DNA from 2 places in the Shewanella sp. MF05913 genome. Region 1 is predicted to be linked to the other one. Evidence: riboswitches for the same ligand, from Rfam matches in the RefSeq annotation. Region 1 holds a riboswitch; the other holds the start of a gene.
What was found. A riboswitch is a leader RNA that binds a small molecule or an ion and turns the genes downstream of it on or off. The one in region 1 is predicted to bind lysine.

Region 1 (16,395 bases):
CTTAGTGGGTACCAGTGCGTTAATCGAGCAGCTGTTACGTGGTGAGTTTATTTGCCGAGTGACTAACGAAGACGGTTGGCGCGCGCTAAAAAATAACAGCACCCGCGAGCGGATAGAAACGTACTTAAACCAAATTAATCGCACCCTGGCCAGCGCTGGTGAAGGTGAAGTGTTCTTTTGTGGGTATCTACAACTTGGCGATGCTGAGCGTAAAGTGATTTCATCGCAGTTTAAAGATATTTGCGCGGCGTTAATTCCGCTGGTGGAATGGCTCGTGTTAGTGCAAGAAGCGAGCGGCCAGGATGCACCATTAAGTGAAGGTGCGCCGATACGCTTAACCGACTTACAAGCACGAATAGAAGACACTCCAGCCTTTAGAGAGCAACTAACAAAGCTCAGCCAGTATCGCTTATTTGGCTCTAGCAGCAGTAATGTCGACGGCCAAATTAAGTTAGTGTTTAAGCGCTTAGTCGAATTGGGTTACCTAGCAAAACCCAATAGCGAGAAACAGATTTATATTGCCACTGGTAAGCTTGATTACTTATACGAAGTGATCCGCTTTATTGACGAAACAGAGGGCTTAAGCCTTGAGGCGCAAGCTGAAACCGCGACCCAAAGGGAGTTAATATGAGCAGCAACTTACACCAAGCTGGGGTAAAGCTGCTCAAACAACTCGGGCGGCATGCCGATGTGATCATGGATGCGTATTTAGCCGGCTCGGTTAACGACACAGCCCATGATGCAGGCGTGATTGAAAAACTCAAAAAAAGCGGCATTTTGTGGCGCCCAGAGCCAGACCAAGAGCTGCGCTTAAAGCGCTCAGTGCGGGCGTTGCTTGAAGAAGCCTTAAGCGATGAGCGTAACCGTCAAATTGACTCTAACGTTGGCTCATCTTTAGCGACCATTAAAACCCTCGCCGACCATTATAAAGAAGCACGCCACAATGTTGATTACAGCGCTGCAGAAGCCTATTTAGCCGACTTAAACGAACACGTTTACAGTTTCACCGACAGCTTACGCTATTCAATTAGGGTGTTGTGGGGACGCATTAACAACGAGTTTGGTTATGTCGGGACGATTAGTGCCAAAATTCGTGAAAACGAACTGGCGCAAAGCCAGGTGTCTGACTTGCTTAATGGCCTTGAAATGTTCCAGTTTAGTGAGCTGGGTGAAATTGCCGGTGACATCCGCGAGTTACGCCGTTTATTAATTACCAGCTTGCAAGAAACCCTAAGCCAGTGTACTCAAGAGCTGAGTATTGTACAGGGCAGATTGTATGAATTACTCGGCCGCTTTAGACAAATCCAAGGGCGAACACGGTTGCTCAAAGGCTGGTTGCTGCACACCGACATGCACCCAGATTATCAAGTCGATAACCATGTTGGCCATAAAGCGATTCCGAATTTATTTAACTGTGCCCAGGCTCTATTAGCACCAGCCAGTGTCGATGTAAGTAATCCACATCATGAACTGGAGTTAATGAGTTTAGTCGCGCAAGTGAAAGCCATTAGCCGTGATGCATTACCGCATATTGCACGTGAGCAAAATGTCACCTTTGAAATGGGCGACAGTGAAGATTTTGATATCCCAGAAAATCCACTCAAAATTGCCGTGGATGAATATTTCTGTGAGGTTATCGATTCAGGTTTACGTCAATCGGCATTGAGTTATTTAACCGAAAAGCAATTAACCTGGGATGCTGAAAGTTGGCTTTACCAAGTGATTGGGGGTTATGAAGGTTTGGCCGATGAGCATAAAAATTACTTTGAGTTAGAACCGATTGGTAAACCCGATCCAGTGTATAACGGTAATTTTATCATTCATGATGTTGAGTTATGGCTAGCCTAAGCCAGAGTCAATTACAGTTAATGGCCCGCGCGGCAAAACAACTTTTACCGCGCGTAACATATAATGCTGGTTGGAAAAAACTGTATCAGTTATGGCAAATAGGCGAGCCCGATGGTGCTGAAAAATACCTGTATTTAACCCATAGCGATTATGGTTTACTGCGCAAAATGGCGCAGATAGACTCAGGCTTAGATATTCTCGCACTCGATTTTGACGTGCCGCGACAGCAAATGTCGCAGCTCAGTGCTAATGAAAAATACGCTAATATCAGTCCAGATGCCGATTATGTGTTAATAAAACTCGCGCCTAACATCGTTCAATCTCTGTTCTCTACATCCGCAGTAGACTCTGTCGTCGAGGTGTTGACGGTATTAGGTAGCTCATTGCGATTAAAGGTCGACGCCGCAGTTGCACTGTGTCAGCAACTTAAGATTACCCAGCTCATTGTGGTCGAAAATCTCGACAGTTTTGATAATCTATTTGCTTATTCATTCACGCCAGAGTTACAGCCAATAGTCGACAATTGCATGGTGTTGTATCGTGGCAGCCACGATTATTCTCCAGCTGGTCGCAAGCATTTTTTACATTTGATCGCCGCACTGAAGTTGGATGTAATTGCTTTTACCGACCTTGATCCCGCAGGGTTGATGATTGCCAATACCCTCGAACATTGCCACAGCATGATCGTGCCGCAATGGGTGCTTGAGGCACCCGATAAACTGCTCGCTATCAGCCAAATTAACTCAGTCAGTGATTTTGATAAGCAGCATAAACAATCGGCTTATTTAAACAATATTTTGTCGCAAGGTACTGTAACTTCGATGGTATTCACATCTCAATGGGTATCATTAATCCAGTGGTTGAGCCGTAACCGTGTCAGCATTAAACAACAGCATATGTTGGCAAAGTCATTGCCGCTGAGCTTACTAAAAATCCATTCATAATATCTAATGTCTTAACCTCCTATCGGACAAAAATGTTCAATGATTTTTGTACAGAGTGCTCTTGTATTGTACGAAATATGTTCAAATTGATTATTTGATACGGTTTTCTTTCTTGTATCCTCACTGGTTACACCATTAGCAACTCATTATTTATTATGTAATCGATTGTTATTATTGTCTTTTATATTTAAAAACAGTTAAACGCTCATTAAGTGGTCACTTTTGTTGATAAGGTGATTGAAATATATTGCGCGATGTCTCAGTATTTCAACGCTCGAAAAGAATAAGCACCAGGATTGGTATAACAATAATCAGCAACAGAAGTTGCCATTTCGAATGGGAAATTAATACATGACAAAATCACTTTCAGCACGGATCTTTATTGGTCTATTTTTTGGCGTGCTACTCGGCAGTATTGTGCAATTTTCACTCGCCGACAACGCCTTTTTTGGTGGGACACTTGTTACATTTGCAAGTGGTATCGGCACCATGTTCGTTAATATGATCATGATGTTAGTTGTACCATTAGTGTTTGTGAGTATTGTTTGCGGCGTGTGTGAGTTACAAGATTTAAAAAGCTTTGGCCGTTTAGGTGGCAAAACCTTTGGTTTTTACATTATTAACACCGTTGTCGCGATTCTTGCGGCATTTACAGTGGCAATGATATTTGAGCCAGGCAAGGGCGTTGATATGTCTAGCAGCGGCTCGGTCGATATTACCGCAACAGAACTGCCTGATTTAATGTCACTTATTGTGAGCATTGTGCCTAACAATCCTTTTTCAGCGTTTACCTCTGGCAACATGTTGCAAGTGATTTTTATGGCGCTGCTAATGGGCGGTGTAATGAAATCAATGGGCACATCGGTCGCGGGCGCAGTCAAAGGCTTTCAAACAGCCAATAAAATCATGATGCGCTTAATTGGATTGGTGATGAGTCTTGCACCATACGGTGTATTTGCCTTGATGTTTAAACTAGGCGCTACCTTAGAACCTGAAATTTTTGTCAGTGTGGTTGAATACCTAGTATTGATTTTAGCGCTATTACTGATTTGGATTTTTATCGTATACCCTATTGCTGTTAGCGTGTTTACGCCAGTGTCGGCGAAAACCTTCCGTGATAAAACCCAAGAGCAAATCCTGTTTTCACTTTCAACAGCAAGCTCTAATGCCACCATTCCGGTAACGATGCGCACCTTAACCGACAAACTTGGCGTAAGTCAGGCTGTGGCGGGATTTGGTGTGCCGTTAGGGGCAACAATGAACATGGGTGGGGTATCAATTTATATTACTATCGCCATTTTCTTTGTCGCCAATGCGTTTGGTATGCCAATCAGTAACGACCAAATCCCTTCGCTATTATTTAGCGTATTTTTGCTTTCTGTTGGCGCTGGTGGTGTACCTGGCGGTGGCATGGTGATGATTGGTGTGTTGATTTATCAAATGGGCTTACCGGTTGAAGCGTTTGTGATTGTGGCCGCCCTTGACCGTATTATTGATATGGTACTGACATCATGTAACGTCGTGGGCGACACCGCTGTCCTCACCATTGTCGATCAGACAGAAAAGAAGTACCAAGTGAGTCAAGACTGCGTCGTCGTAGCGAAAGAATAAGTTTAGCGAGTGAGTCATACATAAACGGCCTGCATTGCAGGCCGTTTTTGTTATGACTATTAGAAGTATTATCTATGCTGCATTTTGTTTTCAATATTAGACATAATTTTGAATGTGGTATTTTCTAAATCATCTAAGCCACGATGGGCGACTAATTCATATGATCGATTAATTAATCGGTAAGCTTGCGGGTAGTTAAATTCGACGATCTCAAGCTCAGCTAAATCGTTAAGAGCCTGGCTTTGACCTATTGGATAACCCATCATTTGATGATATTCAATGGCTTTTTTAAACTGCTCTCTAGCGTCGTTATTACGCCCAATTCGTTGATTGATAGTACCCGCTAAGTGATAAATATAACCTAATGTGACCCAATCTTTAACTTTAGCAGCATTGGTTTTGGCGAGGTTGAGCACCCCTAAAGCTTGCTCAATTTTGTTCGTTTCGATGTAACTGTGGGCTAATAATAATCTTTGTTGGGCTAATTCTCGGTATTCGTTCTGATGCTCAGCAATACCCATTGCCGTTGTTAATGTCTTATTAAGCTGCTCAAATTGTTGCTGTTGTAATTGAATAGTACCTAATAGGCGGCTAGCAAGCAGGTTATTAGGTGCGTCTTGAATGACCTCAGATAAAAGCTGCTCGGCACCGAGTAAATCACCTTGTTGGCTCAATGCGATGGCCTGCACTAATTGTGTAGAATGCAATTGAGAGTGGTAGTCGTTAACTGACTGTTTGCTTTCAGGGTTTAGTTGATGAGTGATAGCTTTCGCTGCTGACGCCAATGCTTGATTGATGCTGTCAGCGCTAATACTGGTGCTGTCACTTTGGCTTTGGCTATGTAATGTGTAACTGAGCTGGTACTGATTTTTGAGCATACTCACACTGGATTCGATGACTAATACCGCACCCGATATCGCCATGATTTTGTTAATGTCAGAAGGGCTAACGTTATCGGTTTGAGCGAGCCGCGAAGTGATATTAATGACATCTTCAGCTTGCAGTAGAGGGTAACTCACACCCAGTGTTAACTGGTGAATAAGCACATCCATAGCGGCATAGGCATTCCATTGAGTATCGCCATCTATGGGTGGGGTAACAATCTTAACAGGAAGAACCAATACCGCGCCAGATGCCAGTGGCTTGGGCTTTATGTTGGACAAGTAAACATAAGCACCAATACCAATCAGCAGCAAAATTATTACGGCACTAAAGTATTTATATGTATTTGAGGTCGGTGCCTGTGGCATTGCGATAGTCCTTTATCAATATCGAATGAAGTAACTTAGTGGTTAATTAAGTTATTGTAAAGAAAACCTGTTTTTATCTTTTGTGTTGTTATGGCTTAGGAGGTTTTGTGTTGAAGGGCGTGTCGAATACTTTATTTAAATACAGCGTAAAAATAAAAAACCGCCTTTTGGCGGTTTTTTGAAGACGGATTAGTTAGTCAATTGATGGCTCTTCACTGTAATCAATACCATGATAGCTCAAGCAGGTATCGACTTCATTCGCGCTACCTAAAATCACCGCAACACGTTGATGAATTTCAGTTGGTTGAATATCCAAAATAGTCTCGTAACCTGTTGAGGCTTTACCACCAGCTTGCTCAACAAGCAGTGCCATTGGGTTGGCTTCGTACATTAGGCGTAATTTGAATGGTTTAGCTGGGTTTTTGTTGTCTGTTGGATAGGTAAAAATACCGCCACGACACAAAACTCGATGCACGTCACCCACCATAGCGGCAATCCAACGCATGTTAAAAGACTGCTCGCGAGGACCGATTTTTCCCAGTAACAAGTCGGCAATGTAGGTTTGCATTGGCGCTTCCCAAAAGCGTTGATTTGACATGTTAATGGCAAACTCAGCCGTATCTGGGGTGATTTGTACATTGTCGTCAGTCAATAAAAATGTTTGGCTGTCTGGATCAAGAGTATAAAACTGAGTACCTTGGCCTGTGGTAAGCGCCATCATCGTTGATGGGCCGTAAAGCACGTAACCTGCTGCAACTTGTTTGCGCCCAGCTTGTAAAAAGCTTTGTTCGCTAAACTCACCAGCAGGTGCAGGTAACACAGAAAAAATAGTGCCAACAAGTGAATTAATGTCGATATTAGATGAGCCATCTAATGGATCAAAACTCACTAGGTATTTACCTTGAGCGTTAGCTTCTACAACATAATCTTCTTCTTCAGAGGCAATGCCGCGCACTGTCGTGTCAGCCTTTAAGGCATCTTTAAGCATGTCGTTAGTGATGACATCCAGTTTTTTCTGGGTTTCACCTTGAACATTTTCTTGTTCTGTTGCACCTAGTACACCCGCTAACGCGCCGTGTCGAACTGAACCGCTAATGGCGATTGAGGTTTCCGCTAAGGTAAATAGCAATTGCGTTAAAGATGCATTTACCGCTTGAGCGCTGAGGGTTTGGGCCAAAGTCTGCATTATTTTTCCTATGAGATTTTGCGAGGTTAAGGTCTATGTTTTAAATTTAATTCTTATGAGCAAATCATACCCCACAATGACGCTAATTTCAGCGATTGTTATCTGAGGTTTTGGTTTTACAGTAATTTCAGGCAGAATGTTGGCTGATTGATTGCCCCCAAGGATTAATAATAATGACAACCACATGGAAGCAGCATGCTTTAGTGGCAATGACTGCCGCACCATTACTCTTTACTAGTCAAATTTCTCAAGCAGCGCAAGGCAGTACAATGATCCCATTAACTACCGCACCGTTAACCGCAATAAAAGGTAATAACACGCCACTGACCATAGAGCGTATCCATGCCTCACCAGCTTTGGCTGGATCGAGTCCGCGCGGACTTGCTTTGTCTCCTGATGGTAAGCGAGTGACCTATTTATCGAGTCGTGCCGATAACCAACATTTTTACGACTTATGGCAAATGAACATTGCGACAGGCCAGCGCAGCATATTGATCAATGCCGATCAATTAGCGGGTGGCGAACTGTCTGATGAAGAAAAAGCCCGCCGTGAACGTCAGCGTATTTACGGTGAAGGGATCATGGAATACTTTTGGTCTGAAAACAGCCAAAGTATTTTAATTCCAGCCGCTGGGCAATTGTATTTGTATGATGTGGCTAGCAATAAAGTCACAGAACTAAACACCGGTGATGGCTTTGCAACAGATGCGCGCTTGTCGCCTAAAGGTCGTTATGTGTCGTTTGTACGCGATCAAAACCTTTATGTGTTAGCGCTAGACACTCAAAAAGTCGTCGCATTAACCACCGATGGCAAAGGTGCGATCAAAAATGCCATGGCGGAGTTTGTCGCCCAGGAAGAAATGGACCGCATGACAGGTTATTGGTGGGCACCCGATGAGTCCGCAATCGCGTTTACGCGCATTGATGAATCCGGTGTTGAGTTAGTCACCCGTAATGAAATATATGCCGACGGCATTAAATTAACTGAGCAACGCTATCCTTATGCAGGTAAAGCGAACGTTGAAATAGCCCTTGGTGTGGTTACTTTACAGGATAAGAGCATCAACTGGATTGATTTAGGCAAGCAAAAAGACATGTATTTACCGCGTGTTGATTGGCTACCTGATAGCAAGCATGTGTCTTTTCAGTGGCAAAGTCGTGATCAACAAACACTAGACTTACGCATTGCTGCATTAAGTCAACCTGACCAGGCTAACACCGTGATTGAAGAGCGCAGTAAAGCCTGGGTAAATCTGAATAATGACCTGCACTTTTTAAAGCAGCAGTCGGCCTTTATTTGGGGCTCAGAGCGAGATGGGTTTAATCATCTGTATTTGTTCGACTTACAAGGTAAGCTGCTTAGGCAATTAACCCAAGGTGACTGGGCCGTTGATGCACTTGAGTTTGTCGATGAGGCCAGCGGCTGGGTGTATTTTAGTGGTCGTAAAGACAGTGTCGTCGAGCGTCACTTATATCGGGTTAATTTGCAAAAGGGCGCTGATTCAATCGAGCGAATTAGCCAAACGGCTGGAATACATGCTGCGGTATTTGCCGATAAGAGTCCGGTTTATTTAGATTATTTTAATAGCCTCCAGCAACCGCCACAGATCAGCTTACACAATGACTCGGGTAAATTATTAGCCTGGGTTGAGCAAAACGAGATTAATCAAAATCATCCTTTATATGATTTGGCTGGCTTATGGCAAATGCCTGAGTTTGGCCAATTAAAGGCAGAAGATGGTCAGCCATTAATGTACCGTTTATTTAAACCTGTACCGTTTGATGCTAATAAAAAGTATCCAGTTGTAGTACGTGTTTATGGTGGACCGCACGCACAGTTGGTGGTGAACAGCTGGAGTGAGGCGGATTATTTTACCCAGTACTTATTACAGCAAGGTTATGCCGTATTCCAATTAGATAACCGTGGCTCGGCCCATCGTGGCACTGAGTTTGAGTATGTGATTTATCAAAATATGGGGGATGCCGAGGTAAACGATCAAAAAGTGGGTGTTGATTACTTACGTAGCCTGCCATTTATTGATGGCGAAAATGTGGCAATTTATGGTCACAGTTACGGCGGCTATATGGCATTAATGAGCCAATTTAAGGCGCCAGATTATTTTAAAGCAGCCATTTCAGGGGCTCCTGTAACTGATTGGCGTTTATACGATACCCATTATACCGAGCGTTATATGGGGGATCCTGAAACCAATAAACAAGGTTATGATGCCAGCAGTATTTTGCCATACGTCAAAAATTATCAATCAGGCCTGTTGATGTACCACGGCATGGCGGATGATAACGTATTGTTTGAAAACAGCACGAGAGTATACAAAGCATTGCAAGATGAAGGTAAATTATTCCAGATGATGGATTACCCTGGGTCTAAGCATTCCATGCGCGGTGAGAAAGTGCGTAATCACTTATATAAATCGTTAGCTGCATTTTTAGACCAGCAATTGAAATAACATATGTCGTGAGTAAATCGCTAAAAGCGGGCATAAAAAAACCAGGTTAATCACCTGGTTTTTTATTGGGTAACCTTAAAAGATTAGATTAGCCTTCTAAGTCACCACAAAAACGATAGCCTTCACCGTGAATAGTCGCGATGATTTCTGGCGTATCGGCTAAGCTTTCAAAGTGCTTACGGATACGACGGATTGTCACGTCAACAGTGCGGTCATGCGGCTTTAATTCGCGGCCAGTCATTTTTAATAATAAATCAGCACGCGTTAAAATCTTACCTGGGTTTTCAACAAAGTGAAGCATCGCACGGAATTCACTGCGTGGTAGCTTATAAGACTCACCAAGTGGGTTCACTAATGAACGGCTGTTAATTTCTAAGCTCCAGCCATTGAAACGGTAATATTCAACCGAACCTTTTTCTTCGCTTTCAGCCGCAGCACTGTTAACTCGCGTTAATAGGTTACGAGCACGAATCGTTAATTCACGAGGGTTGAAAGGCTTAGTGATGTAGTCATCGGCGCCGATTTCAAGACCAAGGATTTTATCAACTTCGTTATCACGACCGGTTAAGAAAATAAGGCCGATGTTATTAATTTCACGTAATTCGCGAGCAAGTAATAATCCGTTTTTACCTGGCAAGTTAATGTCCATAACCACTAGGTTAATTTTATTGTCTTGCATGGCTTTGTGCATTTCTGCGCCGTCGTTAGCTTCGGTAACGACATAGCCTTCAGCTTCAAAAATACTGCGTAATGTATTACGGGTTACTGCTTCGTCTTCAACAATCAGAATGTGTGGGTTTTGCATGATATTTACCTAATTTTATAAAATTCGATTCTAGCGATAGGCTAGTAAGTTGTAATCGCGCATTAATTAACGCTGATACTCCAGTATTTTTTTGGTGTTTATCTATGTCTGCCCTGAATAAAACACTCTTATAAACTCGTAAGATGTAACGCTATGTATGGTTACTGAGTTGTCTTGCGTATATTAACGCTCATTACGCAATGCAATATGCAGCTGCATAATAAGTAAAAAATTTGCCAAAAGGCTTACTACTATGAATACGATTTATAGAGATAGTTCCATATGTTGCAAACTTATTTATACGTATTACTGTTTATCCCTTTGCTTTATCAAATGTAGAACATAAAACGTTCAGGTGTAAACTAAGCACACAAAATTGTGATTAATTACCAATAAATGCGTTTTAAACGCCAGCCCTCGATACATTTAGCAAGCGATGTTATTGGTTTCACTACAGTGCTTTACTAGTAGGTGACGTTATTGTACTCGTTTTAGGCATTTGTTAACAAATTAAATGTTAAAAAATTAATATAACAGTCAAGTATATGAAAGATTAATGTTGTTAATACCATGATATTTAAAGGTAAATAAATATTATGCTTGTGACTGACATCACAAACCTTTAAGAATTCATAAGGCTTTGCTAAACTGATTTTGGTTTAATTGACGAATTAATATTATGAAAAATGTTATAGATACACTGTGGCATCACTATCAAAGTACACATTTTTTGTTCACTCAACGCCTTTCTCATGATTTCCCGTTTGCTATTATTACCGCCCACAACCCCAGTGGCTTATTACTCTCCCCGAGCCAAAATCGTTTACTAGATCGTCAGCTCCAATCCAAAATTCAACAATACAACAGTCCATACCGAGCACTCATTGGTGCAGCACCTGATTTGTCGCATATGGAAAAAAGTTGGGCTATTTTTATTGATAAAGAACAGGCGCTTGAGTTGGGTAGAGAATTTAATCAACATGCCATATATTATGTTAATCAAGGATTGTTATCACTTATTGCCTGCATTGATCCGCTGATGCCAGAAGTCGATATGGGAGCTTTTAATCAGCGTTTACGCTTAGTTAATGAGTTGCCTGATATTAGTTCGCACCTGTAGTGTTTAGCTGTTAAGTGCATAAAACTGTGGATCATTTAATTTTTTGGATCTTTAATTAAGACAATAAAGTTCAATTGTCTCTTTATTTTGCCTTTGAAGGCTGTTTAATCCATAAAAATGGCTATTTTTCATCATTATGAACAATCTAAAATGATGTTTTTGAGATTGTGAAGATAAGTCTCCTTGATCGTCATCTTCGCCACAAAGATGAATAAAATTAAAATAGCGTATTTTTACAACGATTGTTGATTGACTTGTTAGTGGGTTTGTTGCTATTTTTCAAGTCCCTCCTTCGGGAGGCACAGAAGAGGAGCGTTAACTAGGTAGTAAGTTTGAGGATGCCAATCCGATGACAACTTATGATGGAGATTAGCGCCGAGGTATCAAATTGTGTGGCACACATTGATATCGGTCGTTTAGGCTGAATCCTAACGATTGTCACCTGTTTTTTGGTGGAGAGCTTCTGGTGATGATTGCTGTTTCCCTTCTTTAAGGGTGCGTTATCTTAGCACCAGGCTCTTCGAACGTAGTGTGTTCGGAGTGTATATCATGTTAGTCAATTATTTCTTATTTTGTCGTCTTTCGCCAACCGCGGAGGCATTCGTATGAGCACTGTTTCTCAAGATATTCGTCCAGAATTAGTCGTCGCCAAATTTGGCGGTACCTCTGTTGCTGATTATGCATCGATGAGTCGTTGTGCTGACATTGTGTTAGCCAATCCTGCCACCCGTTTAGTGGTGGTCAGTGCGTCAAGTGGCGTAACCAATTTACTGGTCGAGTTAACTCAAGCAAATGTGAATGACGAGCGCCGCTTAGCGTTGTTAAAGCAAATTGCACAAATTCAATATGCCATTTTAGATGAGTTAGGGCGCCCGCAAGATGTAGCCGCGAGCATCGATAAAATTCTAAGCCGCATGTCGGTATTAAGTGAGTCGTTAGAACTTGATCGCAGCAAGGCGATTATGGACGAATTGCTCTCAACCGGTGAGCAATGTTCATCGATTTTGTTTTCTGCGGTAATTCGTGAAAAGGGCACCGCATCGGATCATTTTGATGTGCGCCAGGTGCTTCGCACCGACAGTCATTTTGGCCGTGCAGAACCTCATATTGAAGCCATAGCCTCGTTGTCTGGTGACTTGTTAAAGCCGTTGCTGGCGAATTATGTGATAGTCACTCAAGGTTTTATTGGTGCAGATCAAGATGGGCGCACAACCACTTTAGGCCGAGGCGGTAGTGACTATTCTGCAGCGCTACTTGCCGAAGCATTAAGTGCCACAGCGGTAGAGATTTGGACTGACGTTGCCGGTATTTACACTACCGACCCAAGGTTGGCACCTAATGCACGCCCCATTCCAGAGATCAGCTTTAATGAAGCGGCTGAAATGGCAACTTTTGGCGCTAAAGTATTGCACCCAGCGACCATTTTACCTGCGGTAAGACAAAAAATTCAGGTGTTTGTAGGTTCCAGCAAAGCGCCTGAAATGGGCGGTACATGGATCCGTCATCAAGTTGAAGACACGCCCGTTTTTCGCGCGGTGGCATTACGTCGCGATCAAACGTTATTAAACCTTCATAGCCTGCAAATGCTCCACGCACAGGGGTTTTTAGCGGAAACCTTTGCAACACTTGCACGTCATAAAATCTCGGTAGATTTAATTACAACCTCAGAAGTGAACGTGTCGTTAACGCTGGATAAAACCGGTTCAGATTCGAGTGGCCAAGGCTTATTGAGCGAGCCATTACTGCAAGAGCTATCGCAACATTGTCGTGTCCGTGTTGAGGATAATTTAGCGCTTATTGCCATTATTGGTAATCGCATTGCCTCTACCGCAGGTATTTGCAGTCGCGTCTTTAAAGTGCTTGAAAACCACAATGTGCGGATGATTTGCCAAGGTGCGAGCCCACATAATTTATGTGTATTGGTATCTGAATCTGAAGCGGCGCAAGTGGTTAATGCTTTACATCAAAATCTGTTTGAGTCGTAATTGATGAGCAAGGTAATACAGTCGAATATACAAGTTGGGGAGCTTGCCACAGGGCAAGCGCTCACCATACCGCTTTATGATTTTATGGGTGCTAAAGCGTCTGCGCCGAGTGTTTACATTCAGGCCAATGTTCACGGCGCTGAAGTACAAGGTAATGCAGTGATTTATCAGCTGATGACCTTACTTGAAGACTATGACGTACTAGGGGATATCAAGCTGGCACCTTTGGCTAATCCGCTGGGCATAAATCAAAAAAGTGGTGAGTTTACTTTAGGCCGGTTCGACCCCATTACTGGGGTGAATTGGAATCGTGAATATTTTGACCATAAAGTCGATTTAACTACCTGGTATGCAAAGCATCAACACTTGAGTAATGCCGCGTTATTCGATGCCTATCGAGTGATGTTAGTTGAGTCGTGTCAAGCAAGGCTTAATCAGCCTTTTGGGATAACGACAGGCCATAGGCTAGCCGTAAGCTTACAATCTATGGCACATCAGGCTGACATTGTGCTGGACTTACATACTGGGCCTAAGTCTTGTAAGCATTTATATTGTCCTGAATATGACATTGATGCTGCACGTTTTTTCTCTATTCCCTACACCTTGGTTATTCCCAATAGTTTTGGTGGCGCGATGGATGAAGCGGCATTTTGTCCTTGGTGGCAGTTAACCGATTTTGCCGCTCAACAAGGGCGTGACTTTACGGTACCCGTGTCAGCGTTTACGCTAGAATTGGCTAGCCAGGAGCGTATTGATTTAGCTGATGCATTGGAAGACGCAAAAGGTATTTTGGCGTATTTAAGTCATCGAGGGGTGATCCGTGAAAAAGTCGAGCCAGCTCAAATGGCGCGCTTTGGCTGCTACTTAAAAGACTATAAAAAGTTTCATGCGCCTAAAGCGGGTTTAATTGAATATTGCGCAGTAGTTGGCCAGCCACTTAATGCCGGACAACCATTAGTGAATATATTACGTATGGATTTGTATGGCACCGATGACGCGCATCAAGTGATTAGTTTGCCAATGGATTGTGTGCCTATTTTGCATTTTGCTTCCGCATCTGTGCATCAAGGTACTGAGTTGTATAAAGTGATGACCAATGTGTTTAGGTTATAAGCGAAAATAATAAAAACGCCTGCATTTTGCAGGCGTTTTTGTCTGTGACGGAATGAAGATGCACGAGAGGCCTTGAGCTTAACTGCCAAGGATTTGCAGTGGAATAGACAGCATGTCGTCACCAGAACTTGCAAAATACCAAATGATACCCACCAAGCTTGCTACCGTTAACAGATACCACACTGTTGAGAATATTTGTCCGTAACGGTCGAGCGGCAGCAGATGGCTTTGATGCCTGCCACGCCATTCAAATACAATTTCAACACTACCAATCAGCAGTAAAAATCCTAATAGAGCAAGGCCTAGGCTATAGCTGATAAATACCCCTATAGCGGCTCCTAAAATACAGGCTATTAGGCCGACCAGGCTGTTCATTGAAAAGCTAATACTCTTTAAAATATGACCGCCATCGAGTGGCAAAATCGGCAATAAGTTAAATAAGTTCAGCAATGCGTTAAAACTGGCGAGTCCGGCAAAAAATACATTACCGGTGATCCAGTACAGGCCTAAACTAATGACGGATAAAATCAGTCCAAAAGTCGGCCCCATAATCGAGATATACACATCTTGCCAACGAGTATTAATACGCTCATCGCTTAAGGCCAATCCGCCGACAAACGGAATAAGGTAAATGCCTTTTGTTTTCATGCCAAAGTGTTTCATGGCCCTAATATGGCCATATTCATGAAATACTAAACAGCCGATAAGTGCCAATGCAAATTCTAGTGAGAATAACCAAGAGTAAGCTGCCACACTGGCACCAGCAAACAACACTTTAATCACTTTAGCACTTTTGAGGAGTTTGAATCCCAAAGATGCTAAGCCGACTATACTGAGCTTTTGCGTTTTAGCGACCGGAACTTCGGGCGTTTGTTTTTCTATGTCACTGACGCTGCGCTTGCCTTGAGTGATTTGTTCTTCATCAACCAGTAAGCAATAGTCGAGCTGAAAGGGTTGCCAGTTAACATCAATCTCTAATCGAATCTGAATTGCTTTGGTTTGCGATGTGACGCTTGTTGGCGCATCAATAATATCGTCTTCATTAAGCGGTACAGTATGTTGTTGAGCAAGTTCAAACGAGTGAATGTGAAAAGCTTGATCGCTCGCGCTCGCTGACTTTTGTGATACCAGTTGATTATCCCAATATAACTGCTGCCAGCCTGCAATAGAGCCTTCTAGGCGTAAGCGTTTACCAAGACATTCAATATTAAGTAATTCCATTAAGGATTCTCAGAGCTTATAGACGGTGAGTATGCGGGCATTTTGCCAGAGCGCTGTTTGATGCTCAATGGGCAAGGTGATTTTATTGGCTAATAAAGCTGTTCTAATTCAGCAACAGTGGCAATACCTTGTTCAATTGTGGTGAAAACGATTTTTGCACTGCAACAGTGTCCTTGAAACTGACCGAATTGGCGCACCAAAGGCAGCATTTGTAATACGCTTATGGGGAGAGGTTGTTTTACGAGGTGTGGCAGTTGTGCCACACTCGTGTCGACTGAGCTGTGTTCAGGTTGTGGCTTTGCGATAAGATAAACGTCGCCGCTACTGTCAATCAATGTGTCTTGTACGCAAACAGTATATTGATTGGCGCAAATAAAACTTAACCAATCTTGATGATTTGCTAGATACATTAGCTCATCATCTTGATCAAACTTTAAAAATGCTGGCCAATGTATTTGTTGCATAATGTGGCGGTCTCATTATTGAGTGTTGTTCAGGTTAGCGGTTACTGTAATCGTAGGACACTTCTTGATTCACGTTTTTGACAATACATGGGCCATGCTCGCGTTGAGTGCGATTAAATGCATTACCGATGTGGATTTCGACGTTAGTAAAAATGTGCTTTTCAGCTTTGATAAAGTAATGATCAAAATAGCCCTCAACTTCGTTCTGATGTTGAGTGAACTCCACTTCTTCTTTAATTCGCTCAGCTGCCATCTGATTTTTTTGATCGAGCATCATTTTAACTTGTTCAATCATGCCAGCATCGCTTTGCCATTCAGTTTTAGGAGGCAATTTACGCAATCGAGCTTCGAGTTCTAATCCCGCGACTACCATGCCTTTA
Region 2 (16,395 bases), on a different contig from region 1:
GCCCAAAATGACGACCACGCGCTTGAGCTTGCTCGCCGTGCAGTACTGCATCTAAACCATCAAAAAGAAATCAAAAGCTTATTAAGCCCAGTCAAACCACCTAAGTTCGACATCCATGAATTGTACGGCATTGTCGGTACCGATCTTAAAAAGCCGTTTGATGTAAAAGAAGTGATTGCCCGCGTGGTTGATGACTCTGACTTTGACGAATTTAAAGCCAACTACGGCGCAACTCTCGTATGCGGTTTTGCGCGTATTCACGGTTACCCAGTTGGTATTGTCGCCAATAACGGCATTTTGTTTTCTGAGTCTGCGCAAAAAGGCGCTCACTTCATAGAACTGTGTTGCCAACGTAAAATCCCGCTGTTATTCCTGCAAAATATTACCGGCTTTATGGTGGGTAAAAAGTACGAACACGAAGGCATTGCCAAACATGGCGCCAAAATGGTGACTGCAGTGTCTTGTGCCAATGTGCCTAAATTTACCGTGATTATCGGTGGCAGTTATGGCGCGGGTAACTACGGTATGTGTGGACGCGCATTTGAACCGACCATGATGTGGATGTGGCCAAACGCGCGTATTTCGGTTATGGGTGGCGAACAAGCTGCTGGCGTATTAGCCACAGTGCGCCGTGATGGTTTAGCCCGCAAAGGGGTTGAATGGTCGGCAGAAGATGAGCAAGCCTTCCGTAAACCAATTGTTGATCAATACGAAAAAGAAGGTCATCCGTATCATGCCAGTGCGCGACTTTGGGATGATGGCATTATTGATCCAGCACAAACCCGCGATGTTGTTGGCTTAGCCTTATCGGCAGCATTAAATGCTCCTATTGAAGACACCCGCTTTGGGGTGTTCCGCATGTAATTGTGCGGTTAATTCTGCTAATAAGGAGTAATAAATAATGTTATCAAACCAATATAATTTCATTGAATGCCGCTTAGAACAAGGGGTAGCAGAGCTCATTTTAAACCGAGTTGAAGTGCATAATGCCTTTGATGAAGTGATGATTAGCGAGATGATCCAGGCTATCGAACACTTTGCCAAAGACAGTCAATGCAATATGTTGATATTGCGTGCTAATGGCAAAAATTTCAGTGCTGGCGCCGACCTTAATTGGATGCGCAAACAAGCACAGATGGATTTTGAGCAAAACCTTACGGATGCCCACGAGCTTGCCAAGCTGATGCATGTACTCGACAAGTTTCCTAAACCCACCATTGCCTTGGTACAAGGCGCAGCCTTTGGTGGTGCATTAGGGCTGATTTGCTGCTGCGATATTGCCATTGCTAACACTCGCGCCAGTTTTTGTTTAAGCGAAGTCAAACTCGGGCTTATCCCTGCTGTGATAAGCCCGTATGTGGTTCGTGCTATGGGTAATCGCCAATCACGCCGCTTTATGCTGACCGCTGAACGCTTTAGTGCTGATGTTGCTTTAACACATCAAGTTATTCACGAAATTAACGATGACTTAGATGCTGCGGCGACCCCTTTTATCGCCGCATTTAATGCCAACAGCCCTCAGGGCATGGCATGGGCAAAAAATCTCGTATCGTATTTAGAAAACGGCGTGATAGACGACGCTACGCTCAATTTTACCAGCGAGCAGATTGCTCGTATTCGTGTGTCAGATGAAGGTCAAGAAGGCCTTAATGCTTTCTTTGAAAAACGTACGCCTATATGGCAAGCCGCTAAATCTGATCCACAAGGAGCCTAATAATGTTTACCAAATTACTGATTGCTAATCGTGGTGAAATTGCTTGCCGTATTATTAAAACCGCGCAAACCATGGGTGTTCGCACCATCGCCCTTTATTCCGATGCCGACAAAGATGCCCGCCATGTGGCCATGGCAGATGAATCGTTTTACTTAGGTGGCAGCGCCCCAGCCGACTCATATTTAAAAGCTGATTTAATTATTGAGATAGCTAAAAAATCGGGCGCGGAAGCCATTCATCCTGGTTATGGCTTTTTATCTGAAAATGCTGAATTTGCCCGTAAGTGCGAACAAAACGGTATTGCTTTTGTTGGCCCAGGTAGCGATGCGATTGATGCCATGGGCAGCAAAAGTGCCGCCAAAGACATCATGTCAAAAGCCAATGTGCCCTTAGTGCCGGGTTATCATGGCGACGATCAAACCGATGCCACCTTAATCGCCGAAGCAAAAGCTGTTGGCTTCCCGTTACTGATTAAAGCGGCCTACGGCGGCGGTGGTAAAGGAATGCGCATCGTTGAAAACGACGGTGAAATTCTTGAAGCCATAAAATCTGCACGCCGTGAAGCCAGCTCGTCATTTGGCAATGACAAACTGTTAATGGAGCGCTACTTACGTCAACCTCGTCATGTTGAAGTACAAGTGTTTGCTGACACTCAAGGCAATGCAATTTACTTATCAGACCGTGACTGTTCTATCCAACGTCGCCATCAAAAAGTGGTTGAGGAAGCACCAGCCCCCGGTTTGTCTGATGAGCTTCGTGCACAAATGGGTAATGCTGCAGTGGCTGCAGCTAAAGCCATTGATTATGTTGGCGCGGGCACCGTTGAGTTTTTACTCGATACCGACAACAGCTTTTATTTCATGGAAATGAACACTCGTTTGCAAGTAGAGCATCCGGTTACCGAAATGGTGACAGGCCAAGACTTAGTAAAATGGCAGCTCGTTGTCGCCAGTGGTGGTGAATTACCACTGCGCCAGGATGAAGTGCGTATACATGGGCATTCATTTGAAGTCCGCATTTACGCAGAAGATCCGCAAAACGAATTTTTACCTGCCAGCGGCAAGCTCAACTTTTTACGTGAACCAGAACAAAACCGCCATGTACGGATTGATTCCGGTATTCGTGAAAACGATGTCATCAGTAACTTTTACGACCCGATGATCGCCAAGTTGATTGTGTGGGACGAGTCACGCCCGCGCGCGCTGCAACGTTTAGTCCATGCGCTTGAGTCATACCAAATCAGTGGCCTTAAACATAACATCGAGTTTTTAGCCAACATTGCAGAGCACCCAGCCTTTGCTGCGGTAGACTTCTGTACTGACTTTATTGAGCGCTATGGCGACACCTTAATTGGTGATGCTGCTATTGAAGCAGATACCGCGTTAGCACTAGCAGGACTTTTTCAAGTGCTGTCACGCAAGCAAGCGGCAAAAGCGTTGGCCATAAATAGCGCCGACCCGTATTCACCTTGGGGCCAAGTCAGCGGCTTTAGACTCAACAGTTCAAGCGTACATCATGTGTCATTATTAACAGACGCTGCTAGCGATGTTCAACAACATGATTTGTTACTGACCGCCGTTGGTGAGCAATATCATTTGTGTTTACACGACCAAGTGTTGAGCTTAGCGGGAGAGCTAAAAGCCGATTTACTGCTTGCAGAAATAAACGGTCATAAAAGCAAAATCCCTGTGAGCCATCAAGGCGATGACTTTACGTTATTTTTACCTTCTGGCAGTTATCACTTTAAAGCCATTTTGGCTCAAGTGGTCGAGGAAGTGGTAAACCATGCAGATAAGCTTAAAGCACCAATGAATGGCACGGTTGTGACGCACTTAGTAGAAGTTGGCGAGCAAGTTAAAGCAGGCCAAGGCTTATTAGTGATGGAAGCGATGAAAATGGAATACACCATCGAGGCGCCATTTGATGGCGTGGTCAGTGAGTTTTATTTCCAAAGCGGTGAGCTTGTTAGCGATGGCGCACAACTGTTAAACGTTGAACCATTAGCCTCTGAAGCTAACGTCGAGGAAGCATAAATGTTACCGACTAAAGTGAGCATTTTCGAAGTCGGCGCGCGTGACGGTTTACAAAACGAAGTGCCGGTGACCACTGCAGACAAACTCACGCTAATCACACAACTTGCCGATGCTGGTGTTAAACGTATTGAAGCAGGCAGTTTTGTGTCACCTAAATGGGTGCCACAAATGGCAGACTCGAATGATGTATTGCGTCAAATAAAGCGTAAACCAGGTGTCGTTTACAGTGCATTAACACCTAATCTAAAAGGGTTTGAATTAGCCCTTGCTGCAGGTGCGGATGAAGTGGCTATTTTTGGCGCAGCATCAGAAAGTTTTAGTCAGAAAAATATCAATTGCTCTATCGATGAGTCAATTGCGCGCTTTGCACCACTTATCGAAGCGGCACAAAAGCACAACATCCGGGTTCGTGGTTATGTATCTTGTGTGCTGGGTTGCCCATACGAAGGCGACATTGCTGTTAGTGAGGTTGCGAGAGTCTCTGAGATCCTTTACCAAATGGGTTGTTACGAAATCTCATTAGGCGACACCATCGGCGTGGGTACGCCCATTAAAGCGCGGCAAATGGTAGAAGCTGTCGCCAAATTGGTGCCAATTGACAAATTAGCTCTGCATTTTCATGACACCTACGGTCAAGCGTTAGCCAACATACTTGCCTGCCTTGAAACCGGTGTCAGCGTGTTTGATGCCTCGGTGGCCGGCCTTGGTGGTTGTCCATACGCAAAAGGCGCATCGGGCAATTTAGCCACTGAAGATTTAGTCTACATGCTCCATGGCATGGGGATCGATACCGGCATTGATCTCGCTAAGCTTGCGCTGGCGGGCGACAACATTAGCCGTGCATTAGGGCGTGTTAGTGGGTCTAAAGTGGCAAATGCAATCAGAACATAATCACATATACTCACACTGGTTAGCAGAAAAATACTCACCGTTGTGAACATAACAATAAGGACAACAAGATGGCAGGATTCAATAAAGTCGTCCACAGCTATGAAGAAGCACTAGCAGGACTGAATGACGACATGACCATTATGGTCGGCGGGTTTGGTTTGTGTGGTATTCCAGAAGGCTTAATTAACCACATGGTTAAATTGGGTGTAAAAGGCTTAACCGCGATTTCAAACAATGCTGGGGTTGATGATTTTGGTTTAGGTTTATTGCTAAAACAACATCAAATTTCGACCATGATAGCCTCTTATGTTGGCGAAAATGCCACCTTTGAACAACAAATGTTGTCAGGTGAGCTCAATGTCATACTCACGCCGCAAGGCACATTGGCCGAGAAAATTCGGGCTGGCGGCGCCGGTATTCCGGCATTTTTCACCGCAACTGGTTACGGCACGCCGATAGCTGACGGTAAAGAAACCCGTGAAATTAAAGGTCGTCATTACGTATTAGAAGAATCATTGACGGCAGATTTTGCCTTAGTTCGCGCGTGGAAAGCCGACACTATGGGTAATTTAGTGTTTCGTAAAACCGCCGCTAACTTTAATCCAATGATGGCCACTGCGGGTAAAATTACCGTAGTCGAAGCGGAAGAGATTGTAGAACCAGGCGAGCTCGATCCAGACCATATCCATACACCCGGTATTTATGTTGACCGCGTCATCAAAGCCAGCTTTGAAAAACGTATTGAGCAACGTACCGTCAAAGCTGCGAAATAAGGGAGATAACACCATGGCACTGACCAGAGAACAACTCGCCCAGCGCGTAGCAAAAGAATTACAAGACGGCTTTTACGTTAATTTAGGTATTGGGATCCCTACCCTTGTGGCTAACTATATTCCGCAAGGCATGCAAGTGATGCTGCAATCTGAAAATGGTTTACTCGGCATGGGCGAGTTTCCGACAGAAGAAAACATTGATGCCGACCTTATCAACGCCGGCAAACAAACGGTTACCGCAGTGGCTGGCGCGTCATTCTTTTCATCAGCAGAAAGCTTTGCGATGATCCGTGGCGGTCACGTTGACTTAACGGTACTAGGTGCATTTGAAGTGGATGTTAATGGCTCTATCGCCTCATGGATGATCCCAGGCAAGCTGATTAAAGGCATGGGCGGCGCAATGGATTTAGTCGCTGGTGCTGATAATATTATTGTCACCATGATGCATGCCGACAAACACGGTAATTCGAAATTATTATCTACATGTGAATTGCCATTAACGGGCTACGGTTGCATTAAACGCGTCATTACCGATTTAGCCTTTATGGAAATTAAAGACGGTGCATTCCATCTTTTAGAGCGCGCACCAGGCGTGTCGGTTGAAGAAATTGTCACAAAAACAGCAGGTAAGCTAGTGGTACCAGAGCATGTCCCAGAAATGACGTTTTAAAATTTAAGTGTTATTTGCAATAAGCCCGGTTTTTACCGGGCTTTTTTTTATCGGTCGTTAAACATTATTCTTCGGTTGGGATAACCAATACATTACTGCGCATACGACTTAAAATCTCTTCTGCTGTATTGCCAATAATTCGTCCTAACAACCCTTGGCGCTGCCTTGCTCCTACTACAAAATATTGGCTTTTTAAGCGACAGGCTAATTCAAACAAACACAATTCTGGCTCACCGGTAATGATGTGCATGCAATCAGCATCAACACCTATTTCAGCAATTTTTTGTTTATGCTCGGCATACGCTTTTTTCACCAAAGCATTAATATCAAGCAAATCCATATCGCGCACAATTTGTGGAATTCTGAGTACGTAAGCGACATGTAGCATTGTCCCCGTCGCTTTAGCAAACTGCTTTCCATGGGCAATCACGGCATCATTAAGGCGTTGTTTGGCAGGGTTACTGGTGCCTAAGTCGATTGAGATTAAGGTCGTTTGTCCATTATTGAGTGGATTGTTGGTGAGCAATAATAAAGGCACTGTCGTATGGCGAATAAGCTGCCAGTCGGTAGGTAAATAATGGTCGGCATGGTGAACGGCTTTAACCATTAAATCAAAACCATGACGCTGAGCATGGCTGCAAGCATGTTCAAAAAGGTATTTACTCCAAATCACATGTAATGGCACATCTTCAGCATCAAGCGTATCTAAATGGGCTTGTAATTGTTTTTCTCGTTGAGTCATCAAAGCTTTTTGGGCCACTCCGGCCAACCTTGGGTTGTCACGGTCGGCACCACTTAAATAAGCATAAGTATAAGCAAACACTTCGGCTTGTTTATTTAATTGTTTCGCTAACGCCAACCCATGCGCAACAGCATCTGTGTGCGCGCTTTCCATTTGAGCAATCACAAACATTTTGTTCATTTAAATCTCCTTTATGGGACGTGTTAATGACTCATTTGCATCCTAAACACATTGGCTGATACTGATATCGCTGCGGTGCTATCTCAGTAAAAGTCTGCTCATCATCTAATCAAAATCTGACCGGCTCAATTGTTCAATCACTGAATCAAAAGCCAAGTAAAAATAGCGGCTACATAGACAAAAAACATTCTCAATAAACGTGAGCTAGTAACTATCTTTAGCTTAGCTAATAGCGTAAGTTTGTGCATAAGTATCGGTGTAAAAATTGATCAACATCAACTTTGTTAGACCAAAACTATCAAATACATATTGCCCAACTTAAGGAAAATGAGATGGCAATAGACAGCTTTGTAATGGCACTTTTTCTCATTCTAGTTGGCGGCCGCTTATTTGGTGAGTTGAGTGCACGATTTGGGTTTCCTAGCGTGGTGGGAGAAGTCACCGCTGGGATCATTATTGGCCCGTCACTGCTCAATTGGGTTACCCCACACAGCACTTTAGCCATCATTGCCGAGTTAGGTGTGATATTGCTGTTATTCGATATCGGCTGCGAAACCTCAATCAAACATCTGGCTAATTCTGGCCACAAAGCAATGCGTGTCGCGCTACTCGGCATTGCGATGCCGTTATTGGCTTGTGGTATTGCCAGCATGTATTGGCTTTCGATTCCTCCTTTTACCGCATTATTTTTTGGTTGCGCCCTCACAGCCACCAGCATTGGTATTTCAATGCGGGTATTAAGCTTAAATAATCAAACTCAAAGTGTGGCAGGGCACATTATTCTTGGTGCGGCGGTTATCGACGATATCGTTGGGGTGATTTTATTAAGCGTATTGTTTAACTTTGCCTCATCAGGCGAGTTTGCTATTGGCTCAACTCTAGTGCTATTTGCCATGATTGCAGCGTTTATCATTCTTAGCCCACCGTTAGTGAGAACCATCATTTATTTAACCCGCTGGTTGCATCTTAAAGCCAGTATTCCGGGGTATGAAGTCATGGTCGTTATGGCATTAATTTGCCTCTTCGCTTGGTTAGCCCACTGGTTTGGCACACCCGCCATTTTGGGCGGCTTTGCCGTAGGTATGGGCTTATCGAGACAATTCACCTCCCCCTTTAATCGGTATCTTAAAAACCCTTTTGCTTTTACTCATAAACTCGAAGAGTCTGCCAAACCATTGGTGCAATTATTTAGCCCGGTCTTTTTTGTGTACGTGGGGATTAGCCTTGATCTTAGTCAGCTTGATTTGAGCTTAATGGGAATACTGCTGTTACTTGGATTAACCTTAATTGCAGTCGCAGCCAAGTTTGTTGCAGGTCTAACAGCGAGTTCCGATTGGCGAGAACGGTGTATTGTCGGCTCGGCGATGGTTCCCCGTGGTGAAGTCGGGTTAGTGTTTGCTGAAATGGGCCGACAGCTTGGAGTCATTCACGCTAAAGAATTCGCGATTTTAGTTATGGTGATTGCCTTAACGACCCTTGTTGGACCGCTAATGTTAAAATTGACGTTACGTCGAAAAGCCAAATAAACCGCGCCGTTATTGCAGTATATATTGCAGTGCTTTGTCTAAATTCACATCGTTTGGATCGGCGGTATGCGTAATCCATACAATATGGCCACTACGATCAATAAACACTGTAGTGGGCGTACCTTTGACTTCGTATAGCTCGGCCACTTTATCACCCTTGACTAACGTTATCATCCCGACACCACGGTCAAGCAAACTTTGGGCTGGATTTGCATCAGCATCTTCGTTAAAACTGATGCCTATCATCTGTAAATCGGTATGTTGATATTTAAGTCGAAGTTTTTCTAAACCGGGCTGTAATTTTTTACAATAAGGGCACCAAGTTGCCCAAAAGTGAATGACGACAGGCTTGCCAGCATAGTCACTCAAACTGACGTGCTCGCCATCGGCGGTCGATAACGTAAAGTTAGCGGCAACCGACTCATTAAGCTGCGCCGCGGCATGAGTAACATGCAACGGCAACATTAACAAGATTAACATCCCCAATATTGACCCAAATACCTTCATATCTCGCCCTGTGTTATGCGTTAACTTGCACACTGACTTTATGTCGCATTCAAGTTATTTATTGATTACATCAATAGACCCGACTTAAGCCATTTAGTATTCGCTGACATATGATCTTTTACAGATGAATATGGGTATTAATATTCACAGTCAACAAATCGTGACGTTAACACCCTACAAATAAGTTTACGCTTACGTAAAAATAATACTGAGTTTTTACTCGAAATTGGGTATGTTATATACACTGACACCATCTGATTGGACCAGTAACAATTAACAAGCTAGTTACTGGCAACATTGCGTTAACCATAACCAAGGAATGATCTTATGCCTATTTACCAAGCTCCTCTGCGTGATTATCAATTCATATTGTCTGAATTGCTGAATATCTATCAACAAACTGATTTACGCGGTTTTGATGAAATAGATGCGGATCTCACTGATGCGATTTTGCAAGGTGTTGCCGACTTTACCACCGACATTATGCTGCCACTCAATGCCAGCGGTGACTTAGAAGGCTGTAAACTGGTTGACGGCAAGGTCATTACACCAAAAGGGTTTAAGCAAGCTTACAAACAATATGTAGAAGATGGTTGGGCGACGTTAACTTGCGATCCTGAATTTGGCGGCCAAGGCTTACCTGAAGTGATTGGCACCTTTGCGACTGAAATGAAAACCGCGACGAATATGGCCTTTGCTATGTATCCAGGGTTAACCCATGGCGCTTATTCGGCGATTCATGTGCACGGTAGCGATGCGCTGAAACAAAAGTACTTAGCCAAATTGGTCAGCGGCGAATGGACTGGCACCATGAACTTAACCGAGTCTCATGCCGGTACAGATTTAGCATTATTACGCACAAAAGCGGTGCCTGCGGGTGATGAGTTATTTGCCATTAGTGGTGAGAAAATCTTTATTTCATCGGGCGATCACGATCTTGCCGACAATATTATTCATTTAGTATTAGCTCGCCTACCCGATGCGCCAGAGGGCGTTAAAGGCATTTCGTTGTTTGCAGTGCCTAAATTTTTAGTCAATGCAGATGGCAGCCTAGGCGCAGCAAACACATTAAGTGCTACCGGTTTAGAACATAAAATGGGCATTCACGGTAATTCAACGTGTGTGATGCATTTTGACGGCGCAATCGGTGAGCTCGTTGGCGCGCCACATCAAGGTCTAAAAGCCATGTTTACCATGATGAACCAGGCACGTTTAGGCGTGGGGATTCAAGGTTTAGGCGTATCAGATATTGCGTACCAAAATGCTCTTGTTTATGCCAAAGAGCGTATTCAAGGCCGTGCATTAAGCGGTGTTAAGCAGCCTGAGCAAGCTGCTGATTCATTACTCGTACACGGTGATGTTCGCCGTATGCTGTTATCACAAAAGTCGTTCAATGAAGGTACACGCGCATTAATGGGCCAACAAGCATTATGGCTGGACCAAGCTGAGCGTCATACCGATCCTGCACAAGCAAAACAAGCCTCCGCCCTTGCTGCGCTATTCACTCCCATTGTTAAAGGGTTTGTCACCGATCAAGGCTTTAAAGCTTGTGTTGATGCCCAGCAAGTTTATGGCGGCCATGGTTATATTAATGAATGGGGCATGGAGCAGTTTGTCCGTGATATCCGTATCGCGATGATTTATGAAGGCACTAACGGTGTACAGGCGCTTGATTTAGTCGGTCGTAAATTATTGGCAGACAAAGGTGCGGCATTAACGCTATGGTCTGGCATGGTCAAAGAGCTCGTGCAGCAATATGCCACTAATGATGCAATGAAACCTTATCTTGCAGGGTTAATGGATGCGGCAGGCGATCTTGAAAAAGCCACCGGCTTTATTGTGCAGTCAGCCAGCAAGAACCCTGATTTAATTGGCGCAGCATCAATGGCTTATATGCAGTTGTTTGGTATTACAGCACTAGCGTGGATGTGGACTCGCATTGCAGCAACATCATTAGCCGCATTAGAAGCAGGTACAGAAGAGGCTAGCTTTTACCAAGCTAAACTTAAAACGGCACAATTCTTTATGAGCTATTGGGGTAGCCAAACCCGCAGTTTACGCAAACAAATTGAATCAAGCAGTGCTGATATTGTTGATTTCGCAGAAGCCGATTTTTAATATTCGCCGAAGCCGATTTTAATAAATAGTGACACACAAAAAAGCCGCATCAATTAACTTGAAGCGGCTTTTTTATTTGGTTAAGTTAGGTTTAATTTAATCCCACAAAAACTCACGAAAATGCTTACGACAAACCGACTCGTAACTCTCGTTACCGCCAATGGCAACTTGCTCGCCTTCACGCATTGGTTTACCGTCATGATCAAGACGCACGACCATGTTAGCTTTACGACCACAATGACAAATCGTTTTAAGCTCAACTAATTTGTCGGCCCAGGCTAATAAATATTGGCTACCAGGAAATAATTCTCCTTGGAAGTCATTACGAAGACCGTAACACAATACAGGAATATCCATATTATCGACCACATGGGTAATCTGCCTCACCTGTTCTTTACTTAAAAACTGGCTTTCATCAATCAATACGCAATGAATTTTTTGTTCATTATGAGACGTCGAAATTAACTCTATTAAATTATCAGTACTACCAAATATCTGCGCATCTGTTTCGATACCAATACGTGATGATACTTTGCCAACACCATAACGATTGTCTATCGATGCCGTCATCACTAAAGTATGCATCCCGCGCTCGCGGTAATTATAAGAAGACTGTAGTAATGAAGTCGATTTACCGGCATTCATTGCCGAATAATAAAAGTACAGTTGTGCCAAAATTATGCGTCCTAATAGTTGGTCTGTTTATGTTGCATATAGTAACTGTTTTAACATGACAACGACAAACAAAAATGCCGTATTCGTTATGAGTACGGCATTTTTAACGACAGCAACACAGGCTGTATTTATCGATTAATCTTAGGGCTAACGATTATTTTTTTGCCCAAAAGTGCAATATTACGATGCTAATAACAAACAACACACTACAACTAATTAAACCTGCCACCAATGAGCCCGTAAAACCTAAAACGGTATAACCGACTAAGCTAATAAACGCAGTAATGAGTGCGTAAGGTAATTGAGTCACCACATGGTCAATATGATGGCAACTGGCGCCTGTCGATGACAAGATAGTGGTATCCGATATCGGTGAGCAATGATCGCCAAATACCGCGCCAGACAACACCGCAGCCAACATTGGCAACATCATGGTACTGTCACTTCCCATCGCCATGTCTGCGGCAATAGGCAACATAATGCCAAACGTGCCCCAACTTGTACCCGTCGAAAATGCAGTAATACCCGCTAACAAGAATAACACTGCTGGAAGTAAGGCAAATGGAATATTGTCAGTGGCTAAACTTGCCATGTATTTACCGGTTTCAAGCTGACCAATCACACTCGCAATCGTCCATGCAAACAGTAAGATATAAATAGCCGGCAACATTGAGCGTGCGCCCACTGTCATGCCTTTGACTAACATCGACCATTCGACTTTCTGCTGAATGGCAAGTCCTACGGTAGCAATAAAGCCAACAAGCGAGCCCAAAAATAGTGATGAACTGACATCGGTATTTTCAAATGCACCTAATACGCTAAAGGGTAACTCGCTTGCGGCGAGTGAGTCTGCGCCACTTGATACCATAAAATACACGGTAGCAAACACTAAGATCGCAATCGGTAAAAATAGGCCAATCACTTTACCGGTATCGGCTTCAGGTAAATCCGTTGCCGCGCCAGGAGGTTGGCCTTTAGTTTCGTCAAATAAGTTACCACGAAGCGCATTGAGCTCATGCTGGCGCATCGGGCCAACATCTAGACTAAAAGCGGCAACGCATAGCAATAATAGCAACGAGAACACCGCATAAAAGTTCATTGGGATCATTTGCACAAAGACACTTAAATGACCCGCATCAGCAAAACCGTGTGCCGTTAAAATACCGCCAATGAGTGCAATAATGTATGCGCCCCAGCTTGAGACCGGTGAAATCACACAAACAGGCGCGGCAGTAGAATCGAGAATATAGGCCAATTTAGCGCGCGAAATATGATAACGGTCAGTAATAGGACGTGAAATAGAACCGACAACTAAGCTGTTAAAGTAATCGTCAATAAACACCACGCAGCCCAAAAACATGGTCATTAACTTGGCGTCACGCTTATTACGAATGTGCCGTTTAGCCCAATCAGCAAACGCCCTCGCTGAACCACTTACCGTGATTAATGCTGTGATCATCCCCAATACAATTAAGAAACCAAGGATATACACATTCCAACTATTTAGGGCTGCGTCTTTCCACACTAACTGACTGACTGTATTGGCAAGATATTCACCACTGCCAATCATGGAAAAATCGGTTAGCAATAGCGCACCTAAGAGAATACCTACCCCTAATGACAGCAGCACTTTACGGGTAAAAATAGCCAAGGTAATTGCCACAAGTGGAGGCAAAACTGACAGTGCCGAATCGGCATAACTTATTATCATAATTTAATTATTTCTTCGTTGAATACGAATAAGGAAAAACTAGAAATAAGGCTAAACATACACAGAAAGTATATGCGTTAACGTTACTAGTAGCACTCCACAGTCATACCCATTTAATATGAATATCATTTTTTTATCATGTCGATAAAAACACTATGACAGTGCAGCCCCTTTCGAGAACGGCACCAACAAATGAGGGCGATCAACTCATTTATTTCGGCATGGCATCCTTTTATGCTGAATTATTGGCATCACCCAATTCAACATGACTCTTATGCAATGCACCTCTACTTTTGCTGCTTGTAAAAACACACATTACAAATAGCGCCGACATACAATCATAAATGGCACATTGTGCGCCAGCAATAAGCGCTAAACTGCAGCACAAGCAACAATAACGTTAACTTTCCCTACAATCTAACAGCATTAGTTTAACGTTTTTAAATCAAATGCACACTAGTGTAATGGATACAAAAACAGCAACCAATACCAATCCGCATTAAATAAGTGACTACTCAGAATACGTCAAGCGGTTTTAGATTAAGGTGTCGCTATTGCGCCACGGTTGTCCCCTTTCAAATAGCGAGACCGCAGAACAAAAGCTGATGGGGCATTCTTTATTAATACCAACTCCATGGCAGCATAAAACGGTCAATAAAAAAGGTTTCTACCGATTAAGTAGAAACCTTTTATTATCGAAAGCACACTATCAAGCGATAAGTGACTCTAACTGGAGCAAACTGCCCTGATTAAACTAAATTGTTTAATGCAGGCACAGCCTCAAATAAGTCAGCCACTAGACCATAGTCAGCCACCTGGAATATCGGTGCTTCAGGATCTTTGTTAATGGCCACAATCACTTTTGAATCTTTCATACCGGCAAGATGTTGAATCGCGCCAGAAATACCAACAGCAATGTACAAGTCAGGGGCCACAATTTTACCCGTTTGACCTACCTGTAAATCGTTAGGAACAAAACCAGCATCGACTGCGGCACGTGATGCACCAACAGCGGCGCCTAACTTATCGGCAAGTTGTTCAAGAATACCAAAGTTTTCGCCACTGCCCATGCCACGACCGCCAGAAACGATAATGCCAGCATTACCTAGCTCTGGACGAGCAGATTCTGTTAGGGCTTGCGATACAAATTCAGTCCGAGCGGCAATCACTTGGCTTACGTTGACGGTATCAGCACTGCCTGTAGCAGCAACGGCATCAAACGCACTTGAACGCACTGTCATGACTTTCTTAGCATCTAAACTTTGTACTGTCGCCAATGCATTACCGGCATAAATTGGACGGACAAATGTGTCACTACTGACCACTTCTATCACTTCAGAAATTTGTGCCACATCTAACAGCGCCGCAACGCGAGGTAAAGTATCTTTACCGATACTGGTTGCCGCAGCTAAAACATGTTCGTAATCTGCAGCAAGTTCAACCACGAGTTTCGATACGTTTTCTGCCAGTTGCGCGCTATATTCAACACTGTCTGCAACCAATACTTTACTCACACCAGCAAGGCTTTGTGCTGCAGTAACCGCTGCGCCACAATCTGCGCCAGCAACAAGCACATGAATATCACCACCAATGGCCGCTGCAGCACTCACTACTTTTGCCGTATCTGATTTTAAACTGACGTTATCGTGTTCCGCTAATACTAAAATGGCCATGTTAGATCACCTTCGCTTCGTTTTTTAACTTTTCGACTAACTCTTCAACTGAAGACACCATAATTCCGGCTTTACGGTCCACCGGCGGGGTCACTTTAATGACAGTTTGATGAGCTTTGAGGCTAACACCTAAATCAGCAACCGATAAGGTTTCTAATGGCTTACGTTTAGCTTTCATGATGTTAGGCAATGAAGCATAACGAGGTTCATTTAAACGAAGGTCAACGGTGACAATAGCGGGCAAAGGCATTTTTAAGGTTTGTAAGCCGCCATCAATTTCACGGGTTACTGTAACCATGTCGCCATCAAGCTTAACTTCAGACGCAAATGTTGCTTGAGGCATGTCCGTTAATGCAGCAAGCATTTGACCGGTTTGGTTGTTGTCGCCATCGATAGACTGCTTACCAAATATGATCAATTGAGCTTGTTCTTTTTCTTGTACCGCTTTTAACAGCTTAGCAATTGATAATGGCACCAGCTCTTCATCAGTTTCAATATGAATCGCTCTGTCTGCGCCCAGTGCCATTGCCGTTCTTAACTGCTCTTGAACCACTTTGGCTCCTACACTTACCACAATCACTTCAGTGGCAATGCCAGCTTCTTTTAAACGAACGGCTTCTTCTACTGCAATTTCGCAAAATGGGTTTAACGCCATTTTAAGGTTGGTCGTATCAACATTTGTGTTGTCAGCTTTTACCCTGACTTTCACATTGGCATCGACTACGCGTTTAACAGGCACCAATATTTTCATAGGTTTTCCTTACTACACCTTCAATGTATGTGGACAACACACTGGCGTTTGCCAATGCAAGATGGGATTACTTTACGTCCTGTTAACGTTAACGTCAACAAAAGTCAAACGCTTGTTTAGATTTATTTACCTTCAAGCTGGCAACCAAACTAAACAACATTTAAACAATAGAGGGTTAACAATTAAGATTAAATAAAAAATATTAGACATTAAAGGTAATTTAATTTGATCCTATAACGAATAGTTTCTATTATTACGCTAATATTCAGTATTATTAAACAGTGTATCGGTAACGTTGTGGGATTTAATCTCATCAATATTAATAAAAACGGCCTAAATAAACCATATGCGATACTGAAATTTACCTTGTAAGTTGAACAACTTGTCTTTTAAACATTTTATTTTTAATAATAAATCATTAGGAAACTAAA

Region 2: another riboswitch for lysine. It lies ahead of AC19MV_RS13310 (Na+/H+ antiporter NhaC family protein); the one in region 1 lies ahead of lysC (lysine-sensitive aspartokinase 3).

The regions. Positions count from the first base shown of each region.
Region 1 covers NZ_JCAYNT010000006.1:98,322-114,716, reverse strand. Annotated here, with positions in the region: gene AC19MV_RS09960 (condensin complex protein MksE) at 1-631, shown strand, start outside; gene AC19MV_RS09955 (phosphoenolpyruvate carboxylase) at 628-1,848, shown strand; gene AC19MV_RS09950 (DUF7281 domain-containing protein) at 1,836-2,792, shown strand; gene AC19MV_RS09945 (dicarboxylate/amino acid:cation symporter) at 3,144-4,403, shown strand; gene AC19MV_RS09940 (tetratricopeptide repeat protein) at 4,472-5,653, opposite strand; gene AC19MV_RS09935 (class 1 fructose-bisphosphatase) at 5,847-6,839, opposite strand; gene AC19MV_RS09930 (S9 family peptidase) at 7,013-9,307, shown strand; gene arcA (two-component system response regulator ArcA) at 9,396-10,112, opposite strand; gene AC19MV_RS09920 (DUF3293 domain-containing protein) at 10,792-11,232, shown strand; lysine riboswitch at 11,530-11,703, shown strand; gene lysC (lysine-sensitive aspartokinase 3) at 11,838-13,217, shown strand; gene AC19MV_RS09910 (succinylglutamate desuccinylase/aspartoacylase family protein) at 13,221-14,330, shown strand; gene AC19MV_RS09905 (site-2 protease family protein) at 14,409-15,551, opposite strand; gene AC19MV_RS09900 (DUF4144 family protein) at 15,641-16,015, opposite strand; gene AC19MV_RS09895 (flagellar assembly protein A) at 16,050-16,395, opposite strand, start outside.
Region 2 covers NZ_JCAYNT010000010.1:132,666-149,060, reverse strand. Annotated here, with positions in the region: gene AC19MV_RS13365 (carboxyl transferase domain-containing protein) at 1-864, shown strand, start outside; gene AC19MV_RS13360 (enoyl-CoA hydratase-related protein) at 902-1,714, shown strand; gene AC19MV_RS13355 (acetyl/propionyl/methylcrotonyl-CoA carboxylase subunit alpha) at 1,717-3,747, shown strand; gene AC19MV_RS13350 (hydroxymethylglutaryl-CoA lyase) at 3,748-4,638, shown strand; gene AC19MV_RS13345 (CoA transferase subunit A) at 4,707-5,411, shown strand; gene AC19MV_RS13340 (3-oxoacid CoA-transferase subunit B) at 5,425-6,081, shown strand; gene AC19MV_RS13335 (universal stress protein) at 6,146-7,003, opposite strand; gene AC19MV_RS13330 (cation:proton antiporter) at 7,336-8,529, shown strand; gene AC19MV_RS13325 (TlpA family protein disulfide reductase) at 8,539-9,036, opposite strand; gene AC19MV_RS13320 (acyl-CoA dehydrogenase C-terminal domain-containing protein) at 9,364-11,154, shown strand; gene AC19MV_RS13315 (thymidine kinase) at 11,251-11,829, opposite strand; gene AC19MV_RS13310 (Na+/H+ antiporter NhaC family protein) at 11,984-13,543, opposite strand; lysine riboswitch at 13,623-13,838, opposite strand; gene AC19MV_RS13305 (electron transfer flavoprotein subunit alpha/FixB family protein) at 14,290-15,213, opposite strand; gene AC19MV_RS13300 (electron transfer flavoprotein subunit beta/FixA family protein) at 15,215-15,964, opposite strand.